4 regions of the Aquamicrobium sp. YD-1-mutant5 genome follow, and region 2 is predicted to be linked to each of the others. Evidence: predicted binding sites of a transcription regulator. Region 2 holds the regulator's gene; each other region holds the start of a gene.

Evidence for each region. The regulator PhoB, encoded in region 2, activates phosphate uptake and scavenging genes when phosphate is short. The targets are predictions, from matches to a motif close to TGTCATNNANCTGTCAT.
Region 1: a site for PhoB is predicted at 2,779-2,795, ahead of olsB (l-ornithine N(alpha)-acyltransferase). Genes of this name have one in related genera too.
Region 3: a site for PhoB is predicted at 2,325-2,341, ahead of AC5XE7_RS06585 (YdcH family protein). Genes of this name have one in related genera too.
Region 4: a site for PhoB is predicted at 1,870-1,886, ahead of AC5XE7_RS01905 (RNA degradosome polyphosphate kinase). Genes of this name have one in related genera too.

What each region holds. Positions count from the first base shown of each region.
Region 1 covers NZ_JCAKKP010000005.1:183,802-189,861, forward strand. Annotated here, with positions in the region: gene lspA (signal peptidase II) at 1-361, shown strand, start outside; gene AC5XE7_RS10825 (ATP-binding protein) at 451-2,724, shown strand; gene olsB (l-ornithine N(alpha)-acyltransferase) at 2,859-3,740, shown strand; gene AC5XE7_RS10835 (trimeric intracellular cation channel family protein) at 3,756-4,388, opposite strand; gene grpE (nucleotide exchange factor GrpE) at 4,500-5,108, opposite strand; gene AC5XE7_RS10845 (hypothetical protein) at 5,327-5,539, shown strand; gene AC5XE7_RS10850 (DUF934 domain-containing protein) at 5,578-6,060, opposite strand, start outside.
Region 2 covers NZ_JCAKKP010000003.1:96,366-102,425, forward strand. Annotated here, with positions in the region: gene xylF (D-xylose ABC transporter substrate-binding protein) at 1-947, opposite strand, end outside; gene AC5XE7_RS04730 (ROK family protein) at 1,198-2,463, shown strand; gene phoB (phosphate regulon transcriptional regulator PhoB) at 2,450-3,139, opposite strand; gene phoU (phosphate signaling complex protein PhoU) at 3,162-3,869, opposite strand; gene pstB (phosphate ABC transporter ATP-binding protein PstB) at 3,908-4,729, opposite strand; gene pstA (phosphate ABC transporter permease PstA) at 4,746-6,060, opposite strand, start outside.
Region 3 covers NZ_JCAKKP010000003.1:444,750-450,809, reverse strand. Annotated here, with positions in the region: gene thiQ (thiamine ABC transporter ATP-binding protein) at 1-151, shown strand, start outside; gene AC5XE7_RS06595 (M48 family metalloprotease) at 413-1,801, shown strand; gene AC5XE7_RS06590 (YdcH family protein) at 1,954-2,157, opposite strand; gene AC5XE7_RS06585 (YdcH family protein) at 2,406-2,585, shown strand; gene ispG (flavodoxin-dependent (E)-4-hydroxy-3-methylbut-2-enyl-diphosphate synthase) at 2,941-4,197, shown strand; gene AC5XE7_RS06575 (lytic transglycosylase domain-containing protein) at 4,202-5,053, shown strand; gene AC5XE7_RS06570 (response regulator) at 5,071-6,060, opposite strand, start outside.
Region 4 covers NZ_JCAKKP010000001.1:384,828-390,887, reverse strand. Annotated here, with positions in the region: gene AC5XE7_RS01905 (RNA degradosome polyphosphate kinase) at 1-1,782, opposite strand, end outside; gene AC5XE7_RS01900 (zinc-finger domain-containing protein) at 1,949-2,194, shown strand; gene AC5XE7_RS01895 (FAD-dependent monooxygenase) at 2,218-3,441, shown strand; gene AC5XE7_RS01890 (amino acid ABC transporter ATP-binding protein) at 3,585-4,388, opposite strand; gene AC5XE7_RS01885 (amino acid ABC transporter permease) at 4,405-5,565, opposite strand; gene AC5XE7_RS01880 (amino acid ABC transporter permease) at 5,569-6,060, opposite strand, start outside.

The DNA of each region.
Region 1 (6,060 bases), on a different contig from region 2:
GGCGCTGTTTCGCACCTACAACACCGGCATCGCCTTCTCGATGCTGTCCTCCTTCGGCGATACGGGGCTGATCGTCATCTCGCTCGTCGTATCGGCCTTCATCGTCTATCTGGCGCTGCGCAGCACGCCGCGCCAGATTTTTGCCCGGCTTGGATTTGCGCTCATCCTCGGTGGCGCGATGGGCAACGTCATCGACCGCGCCATCTACGGCCATGTCGTGGACTACATCCTCTTCCATACGCCGCACTGGTCCTTCGCCGTCTTCAATCTGGCGGATGTCTTCATCAGCGTCGGCGCTTTCCTCGTGGTGGTGGAGGAGTTCATCGGCTGGCGCTACGAGGTCAGATCGCGCGACAACTGACCAAAACGCCCGCGATCGGTAAAATTGCGCGGGTTTGCCGAAGCCTTCCCTAAGCTCTGCCTGTCATTGTTTTGTGCATGACGGCGGAGATGGACCACAACCGGACAGGAGGGGACGAGGCGCACGAAACGGGCGGCCACCGCCTTCGTGTCGTTCCCCCGCCGCTGTCGCCCGAAGCGCTCGGAACCGATCTCTCCGCCACGCCCATCTCCCGCAACCTGCCTGTCGCAAGCTGGCTGTCCGTTTTGCTTTTTGCCGGACTTGCCCATCTGACCGGCGCGCCCGCCTTCCTCAGCCTTGCCATGCTCGCCACCGGATTTGTTGGCATTCTGCTGCATGAGCTGATCCTGTCGAAGGAACGCCGCACCCGGCAGCAACTGGACAGGGAGACCGCCCAGGCGCGAACCCGGCTGGAAACACTCTCCGACCAGATGTGGGAGATGCAGGAAAGCGAAGAGCGCTTCCACGGCCTCATCGATGCGCTCGGCGACATCGTCGTGCACCGCGACCGGCACGGCAGGATCGTCTACGCCAATCGGGTCTTCACCGGACTTGTCGGCAGGGAGATGCACGATCTGCGCGGCATGACGCTTGCCGATATCGGCATGGAGTTCACTGTTACGCCGGAGGCTGCATTCACCGACAACGAATGCCTGCGCTCGACGGATGCCTGCATGACCACGGCGCAGGGCCAGCGCTGGTTCTCATGGGTCGAGCTTTCGGTGCGCGAGAAGGATACCGGCGCCGTTTCGCATCACGCCATCGCCCGCGAAATCACCGCCCGCAAGCAGGCGGAAACCTCGCTGATCGCGGCGCGCGAACGGGCGGAATTCGCCAATCAGGCGAAGTCCCGCTTCCTGGCCACCGTCAGCCATGAGATCCGCACGCCGATGAACGGCATCATGGGCATGGCGCGGCTGTTATCGGATACCAGCCTGTCGCCCGAGCAGCATACCTATGTCAACGCCGTGTCCACCTCGGCGAGCGCGCTGCTGGCGCTGATCGACGATCTTCTGGATTACTCCAAGATCGAGGCCGGCCGGTTCAATCCGGAGCCGCAGCCGGTTTCGCTGCGCGAGCTGGCCGACAATGTCGTGGAGCTTCTGGCCGACCGCGCCCATGGCAAGGGTATCGGTCTCGGCTGCCATGTCGCGCCCGATGTCCCGCAGATGATCACCGCCGATCCGGGGCGGGTCCGGCAGGTGCTGCTCAACCTTCTCGGCAATGCGATCAAGTTCACCGAAAGCGGCGGCGTGGCGCTCATCATCACCCGCAGCGGCAATCACATCCGCTTCGGCGTGAGCGATACCGGCCCGGGGCTGCGGCAAGGCGATCTCGAACGCATCTTCCTCGAATTCGAGCAGGCCGATGGAACCTCGACGCGCCGGCATGGCGGCGCTGGGCTCGGCCTTGCGATTTCCAGACGGCTGGTGATGGCGATGGGCGGCACGATCTCCGTGTCCAGCACACCGCGCGAAGGAACGGAGTTCGTTTTCGAACTGCCGGCGCATGAGGCGACCGATCCGCCGCACCCACGGCAGGATGCGCTGGCAGGCCGCAATGTCGTGATCCTCTCCGCCAACAGGATCGAGGCCGATGTGATCGCGCGGACGATCCGCGCCCACGGCGGGTCCGCCGAAATTGCCGAAAACCCCGAAACCGCACGAAAGCTGGCCCAGGGCTGCGACACGCTGATGGTGGACGCCGCGCTGGAAGGCTGCGACGGACGCGCCGTTCAGGCGCTGCGCGACGATGTTTTCGCCTCCAGCCGCGCCATCATCCTGATGGCGCCGAACGACCGTGGGCGGCTCTGCGAATATCTGGCCGGCGGATATGGTGGTTTCCTAGCCCGTCCCGTGCGGGGCGCAACACTGCTGAAGGTGCTTGCCGGCGGCAATTACGACAGCGCAGGCGAACAACACCAGCAGCAGCCCGGAACGCGTGCGCATCCGGCACACGAAAACAAGTCCGGCGGACTTTCCATCCTAATTGCCGAAGACAACGAAATCAACGCCCTGCTGGTTCGCGCCGCACTCGGCAGTGCCGGCCATCGCCTTGAGATGGTCACGACCGGCAAGGAGGCAGTGGACCGGCTTACCTCGACCGACACCGGAACGGGACGCCACGATGTCGTTCTCATGGACCTGCACATGCCGGTGATGGACGGCATGGATGCCATCGCCCATATCAGACGGCATGAGAAAGCCCACGGTATTCCGGCAATCCCGATTCTGGTGCTGTCGGCTGACAATCAGGAAAAGACACGCCATGCCGTGCTCGCCCATGGCGCCACGGCCTTCCTGACAAAGCCGCTCGATCCACGTGATCTGCTTGCCGCCGTTCAGGACCTGATGTCCACATGAACATTGGTGCGGCACAGGTCCGGCTTTGTTGCCGATCACGCCATATCACGCTACTGTCACAATCCTGTTGCACCACAATCGTATCCCCGCGCCACGAGGGATGGCTCGAAGGAGAATCGCCCGTGCAGACAGCGATGCCGCAAGGTCACACCAGGTTGGGCTCTACGCTCGTTACCGTACCGGCCACCGGGCCGCAGGCCCCGTCACTCGCAGGCCCGATCGGCCCTCTGGGTCGTATAGGCACTCTGGAAGTGCGGCTGGCCCGCAACGAAGCCGAGATCGAGGCCGCACAGGAAATCCGCTACCGCATCTTCTATGATGAACTGGGTGCCCGCAGCAGCCTGGACCAGATCGACAGGCGCGATTCGGACCGCTTCGATCCGCTTTGCGACCATCTGCTGGTTCTGGACAACAGCCTGACCGGCCCCGAGCACAGGCGCATTGTCGGGACTTACCGCCTGTTGCGGCAGGAGATGGCAACGGCAGCGGGCGGATTCTATTCGGAAGACGAATTCGAGTTGCGCAGGCTGGTCGCCCGCCACCCCAATCTGCGGTTCCTTGAGCTTGGCCGTTCCTGTGTGCTGCCGCAATACAGGTCGAAACGCACCATCGAGGCCCTGTGGCAGGGTATCTGGGCCTATCTCAACCACTATGGCATCGACGTCATGGTGGGCTGCGCTTCGTTCCCCGGCATCGATCCGGCGGCCCATGCCGAGGCGCTGACCTATATGGCTCATCATTGCCGCACGAGTGCGGACTGGGATGTACGGGCCGTTGGCCGTCGCTATCACCCGATGGCCATGATGCCGGTCGAGGCGGTGAACCCCAAGGCGGCAATCACCGCCATGCCGCCCCTGGTGAAAGGCTATCTGCGCATCGGCGCGCGTATCGGCGACGGCTGCGTCATCGACCGCGATTTTTCGACCGTCGATGTGTTCATCGTCATGCCGGTCAAGGAAATCGCCGCCCGCTACATCAGCTATTACGGCGGCGACGGCCAGAGTTATGCCGCCTGAAGATCAGCGTTCCATTCAGGGAATATCCTCGGGCTTCCGGCCGGGCCGGCTCTTGTAGGCCGGAATGTGCCAGCCGAAACGGATTGCGCCGCCACGCACGGCAAAGGCCGCGATGAAGCCACCGAGCTGGCAGATGAGAGGCGCAAAGCCCGCGAGATCGCCCAGCGTATAGACGCCGGCGCCGATCAGCGCAGCCGACACATAGACCTCGGGGCGCAGCAGCACCGACTGCTCACCTGCCAGAACGTCGCGCAGAATGCCCCCAAAAGTGGCCGTGAGCATGCCCATGATGATGGCCACGACCGGCGAGCCGGTAACCGCGAGCCCCTTTGCCGCCCCCATCACCGCAAATGCGGCAAGGCCGATGGCGTCCAGCCACAGCAGGAGCTTATAGCGCGATTCAACCCGGTGCGCCGTGAAGAACACCAGCATAGCAACTGCCGCGCACACAAGAATATAGTCGTGGTTGGCGATCCAGAAGACCGGCACGTCGAGAACAAGATCGCGGAAGGTTCCGCCGCCAACTCCCGTTACCCCGGCCAGAAACATGAAGCTGATGATGTCCATCTGCTTGCGTGAAGCCGAAAGCGCGCCCGTTGCCGCAAAAACGGCAACGCCGGAATAATCGAGGATGGTGACGAGGTTCATGGCAGGGCGTTCATCCCCGGTGGCAGGTGACGGCGCTACAGTAGCAGCCACTCCCGGCTGTGGAAGCCCCTGAAGGGCAACGGTCCCGCAATGCTGCGGGACCGAAGGCTATCAGCCCTGATTTCCTTCGCCGGCAGAACCATTGGCCTGCTTCGGTCCATCTTTCGAGACGCCGACCTTGGCCGGGCGCAGAACCCGCTCGCCAATCGAATATCCCGGCTGCACGACCTGCAGAACGGTGCCTGCGACAACCTGCGGGTTCGGAATCTCGAACAGCGCCTCGTGGAAATTCGGATCGAACCGCTCGCCTTCCGGCGAAAGCTTTTTCACACCGTGCCGTTCCAGCGCGCCGATCAGGCCCCGTGCGGTAATCTCAACGCCCTCGATCAGCGCCTTGAAACCCGCATCGTCGGATGCCTTGGCTTCTGCCGGGATGGCTTCCAGCGCACGTTGCAGGTCGTCTGCAACCGTCAGCATGTCACGGGCGAAGTTGGCTATAGAGTAGGAGCGCGCGTCCTGCACATCACGGGCAGCACGGCGGCGCATGTTTTCCACCTCGGCGGCGGCGCGAAGAGCCCGATCCTTCAGCTCCTCGTTTTCCTTCATCAGACGAACGAGTGCCTCGTAATCTCCTTCGGCACCCTCCACCGTCTGTTCGGCAAAAGCTTCTGCGGCCTCGGTTTCGTCGGGCGTGCGCTCGTCTTTGGCCTGGTCAGTCATGGCGTATTCCCATTCTTTTCGAAGTTTCGAAGTTGGGTCCGATATCGAGGTTCGACACTCAAAAATCAAGGCCCCCGGCGCACCGGATGCCTTCCGCGCCAACAAACGTATTTAATTCAAATTTTACCTTGTTGCGCTGAGCTATGTCCCAACACCCCGGCAAAGGGGGAACCTTAGACGGATACAGGGAGTTTCGAAACCGAAAGGATTTTGAAGCGATGACCCGAACAGGCAAAGAACGACCACAAGAAACGGTGCGGCAGAACCTGGCGAAAACGATACGCCGTCAGGTCCGCAGCCACACTACGCGTGGATTGTTGCGCTCCCTGCCCGCCTTCAAGGTCGCAAGAGACATACCGGAACAGTTGCAGGCGCTCATCTGCCGACTGGAGGCCATGGAAGCACAGCACAAAGAAGCACCGGAGCGGTGACCCCGCCACGCGCTTCACACCGTGGCCTGCGTGGCAGGTTACTGCACTGCCCTTCGGCGCCATGAATAGGTGCCCGCAGCGGCAGCGCCCGATGTCGCTGCCGGCTGGGAGTGGACCGACAAGCCGCCAATCTCGCCTTTTTCAAGCCGTCCCAGCAGAACCCGGTTCGAAATCTCGAACTCGTCGAAGCCGACGCGCAGCATATGCGGAAGCTGGTCGACGAGCACATCGCCGACCGCGCGCACCCTGCCCGTGAACCCGTGCCGGCTGCGCAGCAGCTCCGCCTTGGAGTAGCTGCGCCCGTCGCTGTAGGCCGGGAAGGCAAGCGCCACCAGCGACAGCGCATCGAGAAGGCCGGCAATCGCGTCCAGCTGTTCTCCCGGCTGCAGGATCACCCCCAGACGCTCGTGGCTGAGCGCGCGCTCCTGCGGATCGAGATCGAGAAAGGCCTGCAGCGGCAGGATCACGCGGCTGTTGCCGGCAAGGGCCTCGGCACTCTCGGCGTGTATCCACTCGTCGTC
Region 2 (6,060 bases):
CTGGTTATCGCAATCGGCGTCAGGAATACGGACTTGACCGTATTGCCGCCGGGCGTGGTGAAGTCCTGCACATTGGCGATAGCGGTCATTTCCTTGCCGTCGGCCAGTTCGCTGGCGATCTGGGCGGCATTCTTGCCAAGCTCGCGCGCATCCTTCCACACCGACACGGTCTGGGTGCCGAGCGCGATGCGGTTCAGCGCGGCATGGTCGCCATCCTGACCCGAAACCGGCACCGAGCCGGCAAGGCCCTGCGCCTGAAGTGCGGCGATCGCACCACCGGCAGTGCCGTCATTGGAGGCCACCACCGCATCGACCTTGTTGTCGTTGGCGGTCAGGAACTGCTCCATGTTCTTCTGGGCATTGGCCGGCAGCCAGCCATCAGTATAGGCCTCGCCGACATTCTTGATCGCGCCGGAATCCAGCGCTTCCTTCAGCACCTCGACCTGCCCGGAGAACAGGAAGTCGGCATTGGGATCGGCACCGGAGCCCTTGATGAAGACATAGTTGCCTTCCGGCTTCAGCTTGAACACCTCGCGGGCCTGCATGCGGCCCACTTCCTTATTGTCGAAGGTGAGATAGAAAACATCACTGTTCTCGATCAGGCGGTCATAGCCGACGACCGGAATGCCCTCGTCGAGCGCCTTCTGAACAGCCGGACCGATGGCCGAGGCATCCTGCGCCAGAATGATGAGAGCATTGGCGCCCTGGCTTATCAGGCTTTCGACATCGGTGAGCTGCTTGGAGGCGGACGATTGCGCGTCAGCCGATATGTACTTGTCGCCCGCCGCCTCGATCGCGGCCTTCATCGCCGCTTCGTCGGTCTTCCAGCGCTCTTCCTGGAAATTCGACCAGGACACGCCGATGACCTTGTCCTTCGCCTGTGCGGCGAGGGGAAGCGTCAGAGACAAGGCGACACCCGCCAGAATGGCAGCCGTAAAATTCCTCATGATTTCCTCCCTGCGCCCATGGGCGCGACGTTGTGACCCGTGAACAAGCCATGCCGGTGAACAAGTCGGGGCAAGGACTTTTTTCGAGCCTCGAAAAAATGTGGCGCAACGACCTGACCGTGTCAACGGATTTTCTGACCGTCCGTGAATTATTTCGAAACCCGAATTAAATAATGACAGCCTTCGCCGCTTCTGACAAAGTTCACGGCCTGCTATTCAACGTCGGCACGCAGGGAGGAAGAGTACAGTAATGACTGTTGGCATGCGGCACGACGATCTGCGCCGGCGCAACCGCGCCATGGTGATTTCGGCCGCGCGGCGTGGCGGACAGGTTTCCCGCACCGAAATCACGACTATCACGGGTCTCAGCCATTCCACCATCTCCGCTATTTCCGCCGACCTGATCGCCGAGGGCATTCTGGCGGAGGCCCGACAGGATGATGCCCCTGCCCTCAGACGCGGAAGGCCCCAGATCGGGCTCGAACTCGACCCCGCAGCAGCCAGCGTGGTGACGCTGATGCTTTCCCTCAACAACCTCTCCGCCGTCCGGCTCGATTATTCGGGATCTGTTCTGGACGAAGAGCAGTTGCGGCTCGACACGCGCGCCCTCTCCCGCGAGGCGCTGATCGGCGAATGTGTGGCAGTGCTTCAACGATGCCTTGCTCACCCCGCCGCAAAGGCTGGCCCGCCATTGCGTATCGTCTTTGCCGTTCAGGGCATCACCGACGCGGAAGCGCGTTCCATGCTGTGGTCTCCGATCACCCCGCACACGGACATCCCCTTCGCCGACATTCTGGAAGCGGAATTCTCTGTTCCCGTAACGGTGGAGAACGACTGCAACATGATGGCCGAGGCGCTGCGCTGGCGCGATCCGGCCCGCTATCGCGACGATTTCATCGCCATATTGCTCTCGCACGGCATCGGCATGGGGCTGGTGCTCAAGGGCGAGATGTTCACCGGCACCCATTCCTCAGGCGTCGAATTCGGGCACATGATCCATAGGCCGGACGGGGCGCTATGCCGTTGCGGGCGGCGCGGCTGTATCGAAGCCTATGCAGGAAGCTACGCCATCTGGCGCAGCGCCGCCGGCCATGACCAGAACGAGGAACCGCGGGGCGATATCGGGGAAGCGGAGATGCAGGCGCTGGCGGACGCGGCCCGGGACCATGAAGGGCGCGAGCGCGAGGCGTTCCGCATCGCAGGCGAAGCGCTCGGCTTCGGCCTCGGCAGCCTGTTTGCGCTTATCGACCCTGCCCCGGTGGCATTGGTCGGCCTCAATGCAGCCGCCTTCGACCTGATCGAACCGGCCCTGCGCGATGCCATCGCGCGCACTGCCGGCGGCCAGCATTCCGGCTCGATCAGCTTCAGCATCGAGCCGGACCAGATCGCCCTGCTGCGCGAAGGCTGTGCCATGCGCGCGCTGACTTACGTCGATGACAGGATTTTTGCCGGCGGACGGTCCCTGCAGGACGGCCCGGCCGCGCGTCACTCTTCTCTGCCCGTCACTCTTCCCTGATCGCGTAGCCTGAACCGCGAACGGTGCGGATCACGTCGGGCATGCGGCCGGTGTTGACCGCCTTGCGCAACCGCCCGACATGCACATCCACTGTGCGTTCGTCGATGTAGATCGTCTCGCCCCAGACATTGTCCAGCAACTGTCCGCGCGAGAAGACGCGACCGGGATGCTGCATCATGAATTCGAGCAGGCGGAACTCGGTCGGCCCCAGCCGGATCTCGCTCTTCTTGCGGTAGACGCGGTGCTGCTCGCGGTCGAGCACGATGTCGCCCACCTTGAGCACAGAGGACAGCACCTCGGGCTTAGCACGACGCAGAAGCGCCTTTACCCGCGCCACCAGCTCCGGCATGGAGAAGGGCTTGACCAGATAGTCGTCGGCGCCGGTGGAAAGGCCGCGCACCCGGTCGCTTTCCTCGCCGCGCGCAGTCAGCATGATAATGGGCAGCCGTTCGGTCTGCTCGCGCATGCGCAGGCGCCGGCACAGTTCGATGCCGGAGATCGCCGGCACCATCCAGTCGAGCACCAGAAGGTCCGGCACATTTTCCTGCAGCCGCAACTCGGCCTCGTCACCGCGTGTGACGATCTCGACCTGATAGCCTTCGGCTTCGAGGTTGTAGCGCAGAAGCACGCCCAACGGCTCTTCGTCCTCAACCACCATGATGCGGGGTGCGATCATGCTTCGTCTCCTCGATCCTGCTTCAAACCGCAGGTGCCGGTATGCCAGTCTCGTCCTGCTTGGGACGATGAGCCGGCAACTGCTCGCCGGTCAGCACATAATAGGCATTTTCGGCAATATTGGTCACGTGGTCGCCAATGCGCTCCAGGTTCTTCGCACAGAAAAGCAGATGCGTGCAGGCCGTGATGTTGCGCGCGTCCTCCATCATGTAGGTCAGCAGTTCGCGGAACACAGAGGTGTATTTGACGTCGACCAGCTCGTCCTCGTCGCGCAGCCGCACCAGCCCTTCCGGGTTGCGCGCGCCATATTCGTCGATGACGCCCTGCACCTGCTCAAGAACCAGTTCGGACATGTCTTCGATGGAGCGGGCGAAGGCGCGCGGCACGCTCGACTGCCCCACCGCATCGACGCGCTTGGCGATGTTCTTGGCCAGATCGCCAATGCGTTCGAGATCGCCGGCCATGCGGATCGCGCCCACGATGGCACGCAGGTCCTGCGCCATCGGCTGGCGCTTGCCGATCAGCGTGATGGCGCGGTCGTCCAGACGGCGCTGCAACTCGTCCATCACCGCATCCTCGGAGATGACGCGCTGGGCCAGCGCATTGTCCGGCACGATCAGACTCTGTGTCGCCTCATCGACCATGGACCCGGCCAGGCTGACCATGTCACGCACCAGCCCTTCGATCTCGCCAAGATCGTCGTCGAAGGCGGTCACCGTATGAGCACCCATTATACGTTCCTCGTCTGTTGGAATGGCCGCAGTAAGACTCAGCCGAACCGGCCGGTGATGTAGTCCTGCGTGCGCTTGTCGTCGGGGTTGGTGAACATCTTCTCGGTCGGGCCTTCCTCGACGAGATTGCCGAGATGGAACATGGCCGTGCGCTGCGAGACGCGCGCCGCCTGCTGCATGGAGTGGGTAACGATGACGATGGTGTAGTTCTCGCGCAGCTCGTCGATCAATTCCTCGACGCGCGCGGTGGCAATCGGATCGAGCGCCGAGCAGGGCTCGTCCATCAGGATCACTTCAGGCGACACGGCGATGGCGCGCGCAATGCACAGGCGCTGCTGCTGACCGCCGGAAAGACCGGTGCCGGCATCATGCAGGCGGTCCTTGACCTCGTTGAAGAGGCCGGCGCGCTTCAGGCTCGATTCCACCACCGCATCCATGTCGGCCTTGCTGCGGGCCAGACCGTGAATGCGCGGGCCATAGGCGACATTCTCATAGATCGACTTCGGGAACGGGTTCGGTTTCTGGAACACCATCCCCACGCGCGACCGCAGTTCCACCACGTCGATGTCGCGGTCATAGATGTCCTCGCCGTCGAGCGTGATCTTGCCCACCACCCGCGCATTGTCGATGGTGTCGTTCATGCGGTTCAGGCAGCGCAGGAAGGTGGACTTGCCGCAGCCCGATGGGCCGATCAGCGCCGTCACCTGATTCTGGCGGACCAGAAGATCCACATCGAACAGGGCCTGCTTGTCGCCATAGAAGACGCCGACCTTCTCGCCCCGCATCTTGATGGGTTCGTTGACGGCGGCCACCTTGGCGTTCACGGCATTTTCCAGAGTTGCTTCGCTCATAATGTTCACGATCTTTGTTCCTTAATTACCAGCGCCGTTCGAAGCGCCGGCGCAGCAGGATCGCGGCCAGGTTCATCGCGGCAAGGAAAAGCAGGAGGATGATGATGGCGCCGGAAGTGCGTTCCACGAAGGCACGTTCGGCTTCGTTCGCCCACATGTAGATCTGCACGGGCAGCGCGGTGGCAGGGTCCATCGGCGTGGCGGGATAGTCGGCCACGAAGGCCACCATGCCGATGAGCAGCAGCGGAGCGGTCTCGCCCAGCGCCTGCGCCAGACCAATGATGGTTCCGGTGAGAATACCGGGGGCTGCAAGCGGCAGAACGTGGTGGAACACGGTCTGCATCTTCGAGGCGCCGACACCCAGTGCACCGGAGCGGATCGAGGGCGGCACAGCCTTGAGGGCCGCGCGGGTGGCGATGATGATCGTCGGCAGCGTCATCAGTGTCAGCACGAGACCGCCGACCAGCGAGGCCGATCGCGGCAATCCCATGAAGTTCACGAACACCGCAAGGCCGAGCAGACCGAACACGATGGAAGGCACGGCCGCCAGATTGTTGATGTTGACCTCGATCAGGTCGGTCCAGCGGTTCTTCGGGGCGAACTCCTCCAGATAGATGGAGGCCGCCACGCCGATCGGCAGCGCCAGCGCCAGAACGATCAGCATCATGTAGACCGAGCCGATCAGCGCCACGCCCATGCCGGCGGTTTCCGGCCGGCTGGATGCGCCGAAGGTGAACAGGCCGCGGTTGAAACGCTCGACCATGGCGCCGTCGGCGGTCAGGGTCTTCATCCAGGCGACCTGCTTGTCCTTGACCTTGCGGCGCGACTCGGGAACCGACATGTCGATCTGGCCCTTATGGGCGGAGTCGACGTCCGCGGCAGCCAGCACCCACACATTCTGCGTGGTGCCGATGATCGACGGATCGGCGATCACCATGTCACGGAGTTGCGTGCGCACGCCCTGCGAGATCATGCCGGACAGGAGGCGCAGGTCAGCCCTGTTCTCCTCGGCTTCGACATCCAGCCCTAGCTTTGCGGCAAGAGCATTGCGCGCCAGCAGCGGATAGTTGGCGGTAGCCAGCACATTGGCATCGCTGTCGCGCTTGCCTTCCGGGTCGATGACGCCGGCATCAAAGGTAACCGGCAGGCTGATCGAGGTCTGCCAGAAGGCGGTATAACCACCCCTGATGACCGTGAACATCAGGGCGCCGAGGAAAAAGATGCCGATGGCGATTGCCGCGATACCGTAGAAGCGGAACCTGCGCTCGGCGCGGTAGCGGCGCTTGAGGCCGATGTCGCGGCGGGCCGGAGCGGTGGCCGTCACGGTGTTGTCGAACGGG
Region 3 (6,060 bases), 350 kb from region 2:
GTTCGTGACCCATCAGCCCGAGGATGCGCGACGCATTTCGCACGACATGACCTTCATCGAAGCCGGCAACCCCGTGGCGAGCGGCCCGATTGGCGACTTCTTCGGCGAGGCTGGACCGGAGGCGTTCCGGCGCTATATCGGGCTTTCCTGAGGGTTGGCGCGCAGGTTTGCCCGCATGCGGACATAATTTGCCATCAATGCGACATTAGGGAATATGGCAGGACTGGCCGAATCGTGGCCGTTTGGTGCCTGATCAGGTCCGGGCGGGTGCGGCCGGCGCCACAGCCGTGGAAAGGAAGTTCAACTGTCGTCCGTCGTCAAGCCCGAACGCAAGCAGTTCCCGGCCCGAGCTTTCCTGCTCGCGGGCGTCGCTCTGGCGCTGGCTTCATGTCAGGCCATCGTGCCACCGGACATGCAGGAATCGGCGTTCCGGCCATCCGCGAAGCCCGTGACGGTGGACAACGTCACCGCCAACAACAAGCTGGCGGAATTGGCGCGCGCCCAGCATCCCAGAATTCTGGCAACCTATGGCGGCGAATATTCCGATCCCAAGCTGGAGCGCATGGTGGCCAAGGTCATCGGCAGCCTGACCACGGTTTCGGCGAATCCGACCCAGAACTACCGCATCACCATTCTCAATTCGCCCAACGTCAACGCCTTCGCGCTGCCGGGCGGCTATCTCTACATCACGCGCGGCCTTTTGGCGCTCGCCAATGATTCGTCGGAACTGGCGGCTGTGGTGGCGCATGAGATGGGCCACGTCACCGCCAATCACGGGTTGCAGCGGCAGCGGCTGGAAGCGGAAGAAGGACTGGCCACCAAGGTCGTCTCCGATGTTCTCGGCGACAGCCCGACCGCCAAGGCGGCCCTCATCCGCGGCAAGCTGAGGCTCGCCCAGTTCTCGCGCAATCAGGAACTGGAAGCCGACGTCATCGGCATCCGGTCGGTGGGCGAGGCGGGTTACGACCCTTATGCGGCGAGCCGCTTCCTGCAATCCATGTCGGCCTATACGGATTTCCGTTCCGTCAGCGGGGCGACGGACGCCAGCCTTGATTTCCTCGCGACACATCCGAACACGCCGCAGCGCATCGAACTGGCCCTGCGCCACGCGCGCCAGTTCGGCCAGCCGGGCACCGGCACGCGCGATCGCGACAGCTATCTGGCCGGCATAGACGGCCTGCTCTATGGCGACACGCCCGATGAAGGCTATGTGCGCGGCAACAATTTCCTGCATCCGAAGCTCGGCATCTCCTTCTCGGTGCCGGATGGCTTCATGATCGACAATTCGGCCGCCGCCGTGACAGCTACGGGTCCGGGCGACATGGCGGTGCGCTTCGACGGCGTCTCGCTCGATCCGAACCGGTCGCTGGCCGACTATATCCGCAGCGGCTGGGTGGCGGGCCTCGAAACGGACAGTGTGCGTGAAACGACCATCAACGGTAGCCCGGCGGCAACCGCGCGGGCGCGGGCCGAAGGCTGGCAGTTCGACGTCACCGTGATCCGGGCCGGCAGTCAGGTCTACCGGCTTTTGACGGCGGCACCCGCAGCCAGCACGTCGCTCGACAGCGTGGCCAGGGTGGTCGGCGGTTCCTTCCGTGTTCTTACGCAGGCGGAGAAGGATGCCCTCAAGCCGCTTCGCATCCGGGTTGTGACCGTCAGGCCCGGCCAGACCATGGGTATGCTGGCGGCGCAGATGGTGGGCGTCGATCGTAAGCTCGACCTGTTTCGGGTGCTGAATGCGCTGGCTCCGGGCGCGACGCTTTCAGCCGGAGACAAGGTCAAGATCGTTACCGACAGGTAAATGCCGACACGGCATTCTTCTGCCTGAAGCATTTCTGCTTTTCTCTGAATGGCAGAAATGCTCTGTCTCTTTGTTTTGGCCGCATTTATGCGAGGCCAGATGTTTCCATCCGGCTGCAAAATGCTCCAGGCGCGTCAGCGATGCCGTCTGCCTCAGGCGATGATATCGGGAATGATGCGATCTTCGAGCGTGCGCAGCCTGTCTTTCAGCGCCAGCTTTTTCTTCTTCATGCGCTGAATCTGCAACGGATCACAGCCCGTGGCGATCATGGCGTTTATCGCGGCGTCGAAATCGGCATGGTCCTGCTTCAAACGCGCAAATTCGAGTCGAATCTCGGCCTGTTCCTGCTCGGACATTACCTACCATATATAAAATTCGACGCCCGCCGCATGCTGCAACGGGTATCCGATTAGGAGGGGGAGAGGCTCGAAAAAACCGCTCGCTGGCAAATCACTACCACATTTTGGCCAAGGGTGGAATGCAACCCTTATGCGTTCGACAACCGCCGCCGTTGATGGCACAGTGTCATGCAGCCGTCACAAATGTGGACTGGCAACATCGGTGGCGGCCGCAATCGAGGAAACCATGAAAGGGAGAACCAATCATGTCTCTTGCATCCCATCTTGACGAACTCAGCAGGAAGCACAGCGATATCGAGCGGCAGATCAATGCGGCGATGCTGCATCCATCCATCGATGCTCTCGAAATCGCCAACCTGAAGCGACGCAAGCTGGCCCTCAAGGACGAGATTGAGAAACTCAAGTCCCAACCAACCTCTCACTGAATTTCCGCCGGCCTGACAGCCGGAAACAAGGCAGGCCCGGTCGGCGGCGTCAGGCCGCTGGCTGGGCAGCTGTTTTGCCGGATCGACAGCCAGCCGCATCCCGACGATGTCTGCGGGCGCCCGCGCCTGATGTGATTTTCCATCACATGGCAGCCGTGTGCATTGGCGGCATTGACAAGATCGGTTGCGTCCTCCACCTCATGGCAGAGTTTCGCGTGCCTGGTCTGCGCGTGCCGGTGCCTGTTCTGCCGGTCGCTCTATCCCGGACCGGTATGCAGAATGTGTTGCAGCAGGGTTTGCGACGCGTCCCGCGGGATGCGGACAAATCCATGGAATAATGTCAGAGGCAGCCGGTATGACCGGGTATTTTTCCTCTCCGTTCCCGCGCCGCGCCTCGGTCGGCGTCGATGTCGGCGGCGTCATGGTCGGCGGCGATGCGCCTGTCGTGGTGCAGTCGATGACCAATACCGACACGGCCGACATCGACGGCACGGTCGCGCAGGTGGCCGCCCTGCATCGGGCCGGTTCCGAACTGGTGCGCATCACGGTCGACCGCGACGAGAGCGCTGCGGCGGTGCCGAAGATTCGCGACAGGCTGGCGCGGCTCGGCATCAACGTGCCGCTGGTCGGTGACTTCCACTACATCGGCCATAAGCTTCTGGCCGACCATCCCGCCTGCGCCGAAGCGCTGGCCAAGTACCGCATCAATCCCGGCAATGTCGGCTTCAAGGACAAGAAGGACAAGCAGTTCGCCGATATCGTGGAAATGGCGATCCGCTACGACAAGCCGGTGCGCATCGGCGTCAACTGGGGATCGCTCGATCAGGAACTGCTGACGCGGCTGATGGACGAGAACCAGGCCAACGGCTTCCCGATGACCGCGCAGCAGGTGACGCGCGAGGCGATCGTGCAGTCGGCGATCCTGTCGGCGCATATGGCGGAAGAAATCGGCCTTGGCCGCAACCGCATCATCCTTTCGGCCAAGGTCAGCGGCGTGCAGGACCTGATCGCCGTCTATGCCGAGCTGGCGCGGCGCTGCGACCATGCGCTGCATCTTGGCCTCACCGAAGCCGGCATGGGGTCGAAAGGCATTGTCGCCTCCTCGGCGTCGATGGGCATCCTGCTCCAGCAGGGCATCGGCGACACCATCCGCATCTCGCTGACGCCTGAGCCCGGCGGCGACCGCACGCGCGAGGTGCAGGTGTCGCAGGAACTGCTCCAGACCATGGGCTTTCGCCAGTTCGTGCCGATCGTCGCCGCCTGTCCGGGCTGCGGACGCACGACCTCGACCGTGTTTCAGGAACTGGCGCAGAACATCCAGGCGGACATTCGCCGCAACATGCCCGTGTGGCGCACGAAATATCCGGGCGTGGAACAGCTCAAGGTGGCCGTCATGGGCTGCATCGTCAACGGACCGGGCGAATCCAAGCATGCCGATATCGGCATATCCCTGCCCGGCACCGGGGAGACGCCCTCCGCACCGGTGTTCATCGACGGCCAGAAGGCAGCGACGCTGCGCGGACCCAACATCGCCGCCGATTTCGAGAAGATGGTTTCCGAATATATCGAAAACCGTTTCGGCATGGGGATCACGGCCAGAGCCGCCGAGTGACGCCATGCGTCTGGCCGCGCCGCTGATCGCTGTCCTGATCGGCGCCTGTGCCGCAACTGCCGCCTGTGCCGATCCGCCGAAGCCGGCGCGGGAGCGGCTGATCGACCGGGTATGTGACCTCATCGAATTTCATTCGGATCGCGCCGGGCTGCCGCGTGATTTCTTCGCGCGGCTGATCTGGAAGGAAAGCCGCTTCGATCCCAATGCGGTGAGCCCGGTGGGCGCGGAAGGCATCGCCCAGTTCATGCCGGGCACCGCGAAAATGCGAGGGCTGGCCGCACCCTTCGACATCGAGCAGGCAATTCCGGCCTCGGCCGCCTATCTGGGCGAACTGAAGCGGAATTTCGGCAATCTGGGACTGGCCGCCGCTGCCTACAATGCCGGCGAGAACCGGGTGGCGCGATGGCTCTCCTCCGGCGGTTTCCTGCCGCTGGAGACGGAAAACTACGTGCTCGACATCATGGGCGAGCCGGCCGATGTGTTTTCGGACAGGACCTATGCCGGCAAGGTGCAGCCGCTGCATGCCACGCTCGGCTTCGGCCCGGCCTGCCGGCGCCTGCCGGTTTCCGCGCCGTCGACCATCGCCATGGCGACGGTGCCGGTCCAGCCATGGGGCGTGCAGGTGGCCGGCGGCTTCAACCGGGCGGCGGTGATCCGGCAGTGGCAGCGCTTGCAGGCGCGCCATTCCAGCGTGCTCGAAGGGCATGATCCGGTGGTGAGCCGGGTGCGCTCGCCGCGCGGACGGCGCGGCATCTATGCGGTGCGCATCGGTGCGGAAAGCCGTTCGCAAGCCGACACGATCTGCCAGAAGCTGCGCGGTTCCGGCGGCTCCTGCGTGGTGCTGCGCAACCGCTGAGGACTGAAGATTGAAGATCAGCCCGTTCTGGCAGTCAGCGTCTCGCCCAGCCAGTTACCGATCTTGGCGGCCAGCCGGTCGGGCGATACGGGCTTGGGCAGGTAATCGTCCATGCCGCAATCGAGGCATTTCTCGCGGTCGCCCTTGAGCGCGTGTGCCGTAACGCCGATGATCGGGATGCGGCGGCCACTGGCGGCTTCCGAGGCGCGGATGGCGCGGGTTGCCTCATATCCGTTCATGTCCGGCATCGAGACATCCATGAGGATCAGCCTCGGGTTCAGCGCCCGGTGCATGTCGATCGCGGTGCGGCCGTTGCCGGCGATGCGATAGCTGAGGCCGAGCCCATTGAGGATCTGGCTGAACACCAGCTGGTTCACCTCATTGTCCTCAGCAATCAGGATGTCGATCGATCCGTCCGCCACATCAGTGCCTGAAACCGAAACGAGGACCGGCTTCTCGATCTTCTGCACGGAACGTACAGGCCGTGGCGGTTCGCGCACGAACTGTGTCGCACCCGGCTGCATGCGCGCCTTCTGGATGGTTGAGATGATGGTTCCCAGGAGCACGACCGAGCGGGCCGGCTTGGTCATGTGCGCGGCGATGCCGTAATCGATGACCAGACGGCCGAAATCCACCTGATCCACGGAGGTCAGGAGCACCACGGGTATGGAGGAGAAGCGGCTGTCGGCGGCAAGCGCGCGCGCCACGTCTGCACCGTTCATGCCCGGCATCTGGTAGTCGAGGATGATGCAGTCGACGCAGGCGCCGAGCTGGCTTGCCCGTTCGAGGAAGGCGAGGCCGACGGCACCACTTTCGGCAGCCGCGCAATCGAAGCCCCAGCTCCGCAGCTGTTCCAGCAAGATGTCGCGGTTGACCGGATTGTCGTCGATGATCAGCACCCGCGCGCCGGTCACGTCTCCGGGGACGTTCTCGTCCTCGACATGGGTGTCGTGGACAGGCATCGGCACCCTGAACCAGAAGATGGAACCGCGGCCCGGCTCGCTGCT
Region 4 (6,060 bases), on a different contig from region 2:
GATGTTCTCCGACAGCCCCGGCACCTGCGGCCGCAGGCAGCAGATGCCGCGCACGACGATGTCGATCTCCACGCCGGCACTGCTGGCATCGTACAACGCATCGATCACCTGAGGATCGACCAGCGAGTTCATCTTCATCCAGATTCGCGCCGGGCGCCCGGCCCTGGCATGGGCGATCTCGTTTTCGATATGCCCGAGAATGCGACTGCGCAGAGTGTAGGGCGAAAGCGCGATCGCCATCTCGTCGGTCGGCTCAGCATATCCGGTGATGAAATTGAATATCTGAGCGACGTCGCTCGCCATCTTTGGGTCGCAGGTGAAGAAGGAGAGGTCCGTGTAGATACGAGCCGTGATCGGGTGGTAGTTGCCGGTCCCCAGATGCACGTAATTGCGCAGCTTGCCATCCTCGCGCCGTACCACGGAAGACATCTTGGCATGCGTCTTCAGCTCCAGAAAACCGAACACGACCTGCACGCCGGCCCGCTCCAGATCGCGCGCCCAGCGAATGTTCGCCTCTTCGTCGAACCGTGCCTTGAGCTCGACAAGTGCGGTCACGGATTTTCCGGCCTCGGCCGCATCGATCAGCGCGCGCACGATCGGGCTGTCGTTGGAGGTTCTGTAAAGCGTCTGCTTGATTGCCACGACTTCGGGGTCGACCGCTGCCTGACGCAGGAACTGCACCACCACATCGAAAGATTCATATGGATGGTGAACGACGATATCCTTCTCGCGGATAGCAGCGAAGCAATCGCCGCCATGCTCGCGGATGCGCTCAGGGAACCGCGGATTGTAGGGCGTATATTTCAGGTCGTCGCGCGCAATGGAGACAATCTCCGAAATCTGGCTGAGCGCCAGCGGCCCCTCGATGACGCTGATGCGGTTGCCGGCAACCCCAAGCTCTCCCGCCACGAATTCGCGCAGGCTTTCCGGCATGCGGCTGTCGAACTCGATGCGGATGACCGAACCGCGCCGACGGCGCTTCAGCGCGGTCTCAAACAGACGCACCAGATCTTCGGATTCCTCCTCCACCTCGATGTCGCTGTCGCGGATGATCTGGAAGGTGCCCGAACCCTTGACCTCGTAACCGGGGAACAGACGTCCGATATAGAGACCGACCACATCTTCAAGCGGAACGAACCGAATGCGGGTCTTGCGATCAGGCAGGCGGACATAGCGCTTCAACGCCGGCGGCAGGCGCAAAAGCGCGCTCATTTCCTCGCCCTCCCGCAGATGACGCAACTGCAGCGCCATGGAGAAACCAAGGTTCGGGATGAAGGGAAAAGGGTGCGCGGGATCGATCGACAGCGGGGTCAGAACCGGAAACACCTGCTCGCGGAAATACTCTTCCAGCCAGACCTTTTCATCCTTGGTAAGCGCAGAAACGTTGACCGTTTCGATCCCTTCTGCGTCGAGACGTGCCATCAGCTCCGCCAGCACCTTCTGCTGGTCAGCCTGCAGGCGCTCAACTTCGCGCAACACCTGTTCGAGCTGCTGCTCCGGGGTGCGTCCGTCCGGGCTTTTCAGGCTGATGCGCTGCCGCACCTGCCCGGCCAGACCCGCGACACGCACCATGAAGAACTCGTCGAGATTGGCGGCGGATATGGAAAGGAAGCGGACACGTTCGAGCAATGGATGGCGTTCGTTGCGGGCTTCCTCAAGCACGCGGCGGTTGAACTGCAACCACGAAAACTCACGATTGACGAAACGATCAGGGTTGCCGCTCTCTGTTGCCGCGACCTCAGATGTCGTGAACTCTGCCTGTTTTGGCCTCAATCCGCTCATATCCCCGCTTTCCTGCCTCTGCCGGCGTGAAACCCGTCACACCGCCAGCCGGCTACATTGTTTCACATTATCCTCTGGCAGGGTTTTACGACAGTTTGATTTCACAAGCCTTGCAAAGAACCCTGTTATGATCCAAACGCTGGATAACAGCTCGAAGGAGACGATGATGGCTGGCGGTATCATTCCCCACTTCCAGAACGATCAGGGTCACGCAGCGATCGAGATCGGCGTCAAGGAATTCATGTGCGTGGGAGCAACCTCTCCGTACGATCATCCGCATGTGTTTCTGGACATGGGGGCGGATGACGAGAAGGTTTGTCCGTACTGCTCGACGCTGTACCGCTACAATGCGGCCCTCGCTGCAGACGTAACCATCCCCGCAGGCTGCGCCTATATCGACCGGGCCGCCTGAGCGGCAAACGGCCGGAACCCATCATGGCATACAGGGGCGAAAGCCCGATCGTGATCGCAGGGGCCGGCATTGCCGGCCTCACCATGGCGATTGCTCTGGCGCGCCGGGGAATCATCACCCGTGTTTTCGAGCAGGCCCCCAAACTGGAAGCCTTTGGCGCGGGGCTTCAGATTTCCCCAAATGCCGCACGCATCCTGACAGATCTCGGCGTTCTTCCGTATCTGCGCCCGCACGCGGTGCAGCCGCAGGCCGTGCGACTGAAAGACGCCAACACGCTGCGCGAGCTTGCCAGCGTTCCGCTTGGGAAATTCGCTGAACAGCGCTGGAATGCACCCTATCTCGTTTCGCACCGCGCCGACCTGCAGCAGGCATTGCTGACGAAGGCGCGTTCACGGCCGGAAATCGAAATCAACACGGGCATGAAACTGGCGGAGGTTTCGCGGGAACGGCCGGGCCATGTTATCGCAAGCTTCGGGGACCCTGAAGGCAACACGACCACCGCAGAGAGCCAACTGCTGATCGGTGCCGATGGCGTCTGGTCCGCTTCCCGCCGGTTTGTCGAACAGTCTGCCCGAAACCGGTTCAGCGGGCAGATCGCATGGCGCACGACCATAGAAACCAACAGTCCTGCCGGGGAAGCGTTTGGCAGGCTTGCGGACAGTGACAGTGTCACCACTTTCCTGCATGCCGGCTTTCATCTGGTGGCGTACCCCTTGCGGGCCGGAGCAGAAATCAACCTGGTCGCATTCACGCCTGCTATGGATATCGCGCAGAGCTGGGCAGTGCAGGCGGAAAGGTCGATTCTGCTGCATGCCGTTGCGCGAAGTTCGCCCGCTCTGGCGCGTCTGGTGGAAATGGCAGGGCATTGGACGGCATGGCCGCTTCATACGGTTGACCCGGCGGCCAGCTGGACCGCGCCGGGAATCGCACTCATCGGAGATGCCGCGCACGCCGTCACCCCCTTTGCGGCGCAAGGTGCCGCCATGGCCATCGAAGACGCTGCCCTGCTCGCGCAATATATCGCTGGGCCCACCGTCCCTGAACAAGGCGCAATATCCTTGTGGGAACAGCAACGTAAAGCGCGGCTGTCGAAAGTCGCGCGGCGTGGCGCACTGAACAAAATGGCGTGGAATGCAGCAGGGCCGGTGGCTCTGGCGAGAAATCTTGTGCTCAGGATGCGCTCTCCGCAAAGCCTCGCAACCGATCTCGACTGGCTTTATGGGTGGCGGCTTCCGCAGGAGCGCTGAACAACCCGCAGCCGCCCTCTTCGTTTCCGGATTCCGGAAGCTGCGCGGCTCTATGTCTTTGATTTGTCGCGTTTCCGAACCGGAAAAGCTTCCACTTTTCCTGAAAACGCTCCAGCAGATTTGCTATGCCGCGCCTGTCTTCATCAATGCAAGATCTGGCTGAGGAACAGCCGGGTGCGCTCGTGCTGGGGGTTATCGAAGAACTCGACCGGCGTGTTCTGCTCCACGATCTGGCCCTGATCCATGAAGATCACCCGGTTCGCAACCTGACGCGCGAAACCCATTTCATGCGTCACGCACAGCATCGTCATGCCTTCTTCGGCCAAGCCCACCATGGTTTCCAGAACCTCCTTCACCATCTCCGGGTCCAGCGCCGAGGTCGGCTCGTCGAACAGCATGATCTTCGGCTTCATGCACAGCGATCGTGCGATCGCCACGCGCTGCTGCTGGCCGCCGGAAAGCTGGCCGGGATATTTATGCGCCTGCTCGGGGATCTTCACCCGCTCCAGATAGTGCATGGCCGTCGCCTCGGCCTCCTTCTTCGGAACCTTGCGAACCCAGATCGGCGCCAGCGTGCAGTTTTCCAGAATGGTCAGATGCGGGAACAGGTTGAAGTGCTGGAACACCATGCCGACGTCGCGGCGCACCTCGTCGATCTTCTTCAGATCGTTGGTCAGCTCCTTGCCATCGACGATGATCTTGCCCTTCTGGTGCTCCTCCAGCCGGTTGATGCAGCGGATCATCGTCGACTTGCCCGAGCCCGAAGGACCGCAGATGACGATGCGCTCGCCGCGCATCACCTTCAGGTTGATGTCCTTCAGCACATGAAACTCGCCATACCACTTGTGCATGCCGATGATCTCGATCGCAACCTCCGTCGCCGAAACCTGCATCTTGCCGGTGTCGACCTCGATCTCTTCAGCGCTGACTGCGTTTTCGGTGGCCATTTGCCATTCCTCTTGCCTAGCGTTTGTGACCGGTATCGAGCCGGCGTTCCATATATTGAGAATAGCGCGACATGCCGAAACAGAACACCCAGAAGATTGCGGCTGCAAAAATGTAGCCGGTCTTTGCCGTCTGCGGGGTCGCCCATGTGGGATCACCCGAAATGTTCTGCTTCACGACGCCGAGCAGATCGAACATCGAAATGATCAGCACCAGGGTCGTATCCTTGAACATGCCGATGAAGGTGTTGACGATGCCGGGTATGACCAGTGTCAGCGCCTGCGGCATGATGATCAGCCCCATCTTCGGCCAGTAGCCGAGACCGAGCGAATCCGCGCCTTCATATTGCCCCTTGGGGATGGCCTGCAATCCGCCGCGGACCACCTCCGCCATGTAGGCTGAGGCGAACAGAGCGACACCGATCAGCGCCCTCAGCAGCTTGTCGAAACTGGTGCCCGGCGGCACGAACAGGGGCAACATGAAGCTGGCCATGAACAGAACGGTGACCAGAGGCACGCCACGCACGGTTTCAATGAAAATAACCGAAAGCAGCTTCACGATCGGCATTTCCGAGCGCCGGCCGAGTGCCAGTATGATGCCAAGTGGTAGTGACACGACGATGCCGACATAGGAAATGACCAGCGTCACCATCAGGCCGCCCCACATCGGGGTTTCGACATAACGCAGGCCGAAAGCGCCGCCCACCAGCAGGAAGTAGGCTACGAACGGAAACACGCCGAAGAACAATATGGCGTTCAGCTTCTTGTAGGGTACGCGCGGTATCAACAGCGGCGCCAGCAGCGCCACGAAGATGATGCCGGTGAGGATCACGCGCCACCGCTCGTCCATGGGATAGCGGCCGAACATGAACTGGCCGAAGCGGCCGCTCACAAAAGGCCAGCAAGCGCCGGACCACCCGGCCGGAAGCTGGCCGCCCTGTTCGGTGGTCAGGCAGGCTGTGCGGTCGGCGCCGGTCCACACCGCTCCAAAGAACAGCCAGTCGAGCGCCCGCGGCAGAAGCGAAGCCACAACCAGCAAGGCAAGCACGGTGAGAACCGAGTCAATCGGAGTAGCGAACAGGTTCTTGCGCAGCCACGCTGCCGCACCCACCTGCGAACGGGGTGCGGTCTCGGCCAGAGCCATTTCGGTGCGCACCCAGGATATGTCATGTTCCTGCATAGCTCACCTCTCCTTCAGGGCCATTTTGGTGTTGAACCAGTTCATGAAGACCGAGGTGATGATGCTGATACCGAGATAAACGGTCATGAAGATGACCACCACCTCGATCGCCTGCCCTGTCTGATTGAGAATGGTTCCGCCGATCGCGTAGAGATCGGGATAGCCGATCGCCACAGCGAGAGATGAGTTCTTCGTCAGGTTCAGATACTGGCTGGTGAGCGGGGGAATGATGATGCGCATTGCCTGCGGGATTACGATCAGCCGCAGTCCCTGTCCCGAACGCATGCCCAGCGCCGAATAGGCTTCCGTCTGCCCTTTGGAAACACCCAATATCCCGGCGCGGACAATCTCTGCAATGAATGAGGCCGTATAGAAGGACAGCGCCAGATAGAGCGACAGGAACTCCGGCCTTACATTGAAGCCTCCGGACAGGTTGAACGTACCCTTCTGCGGAAAATCCACCGAGACCGGCATCCCGGCCAGAAGATAGGCCAG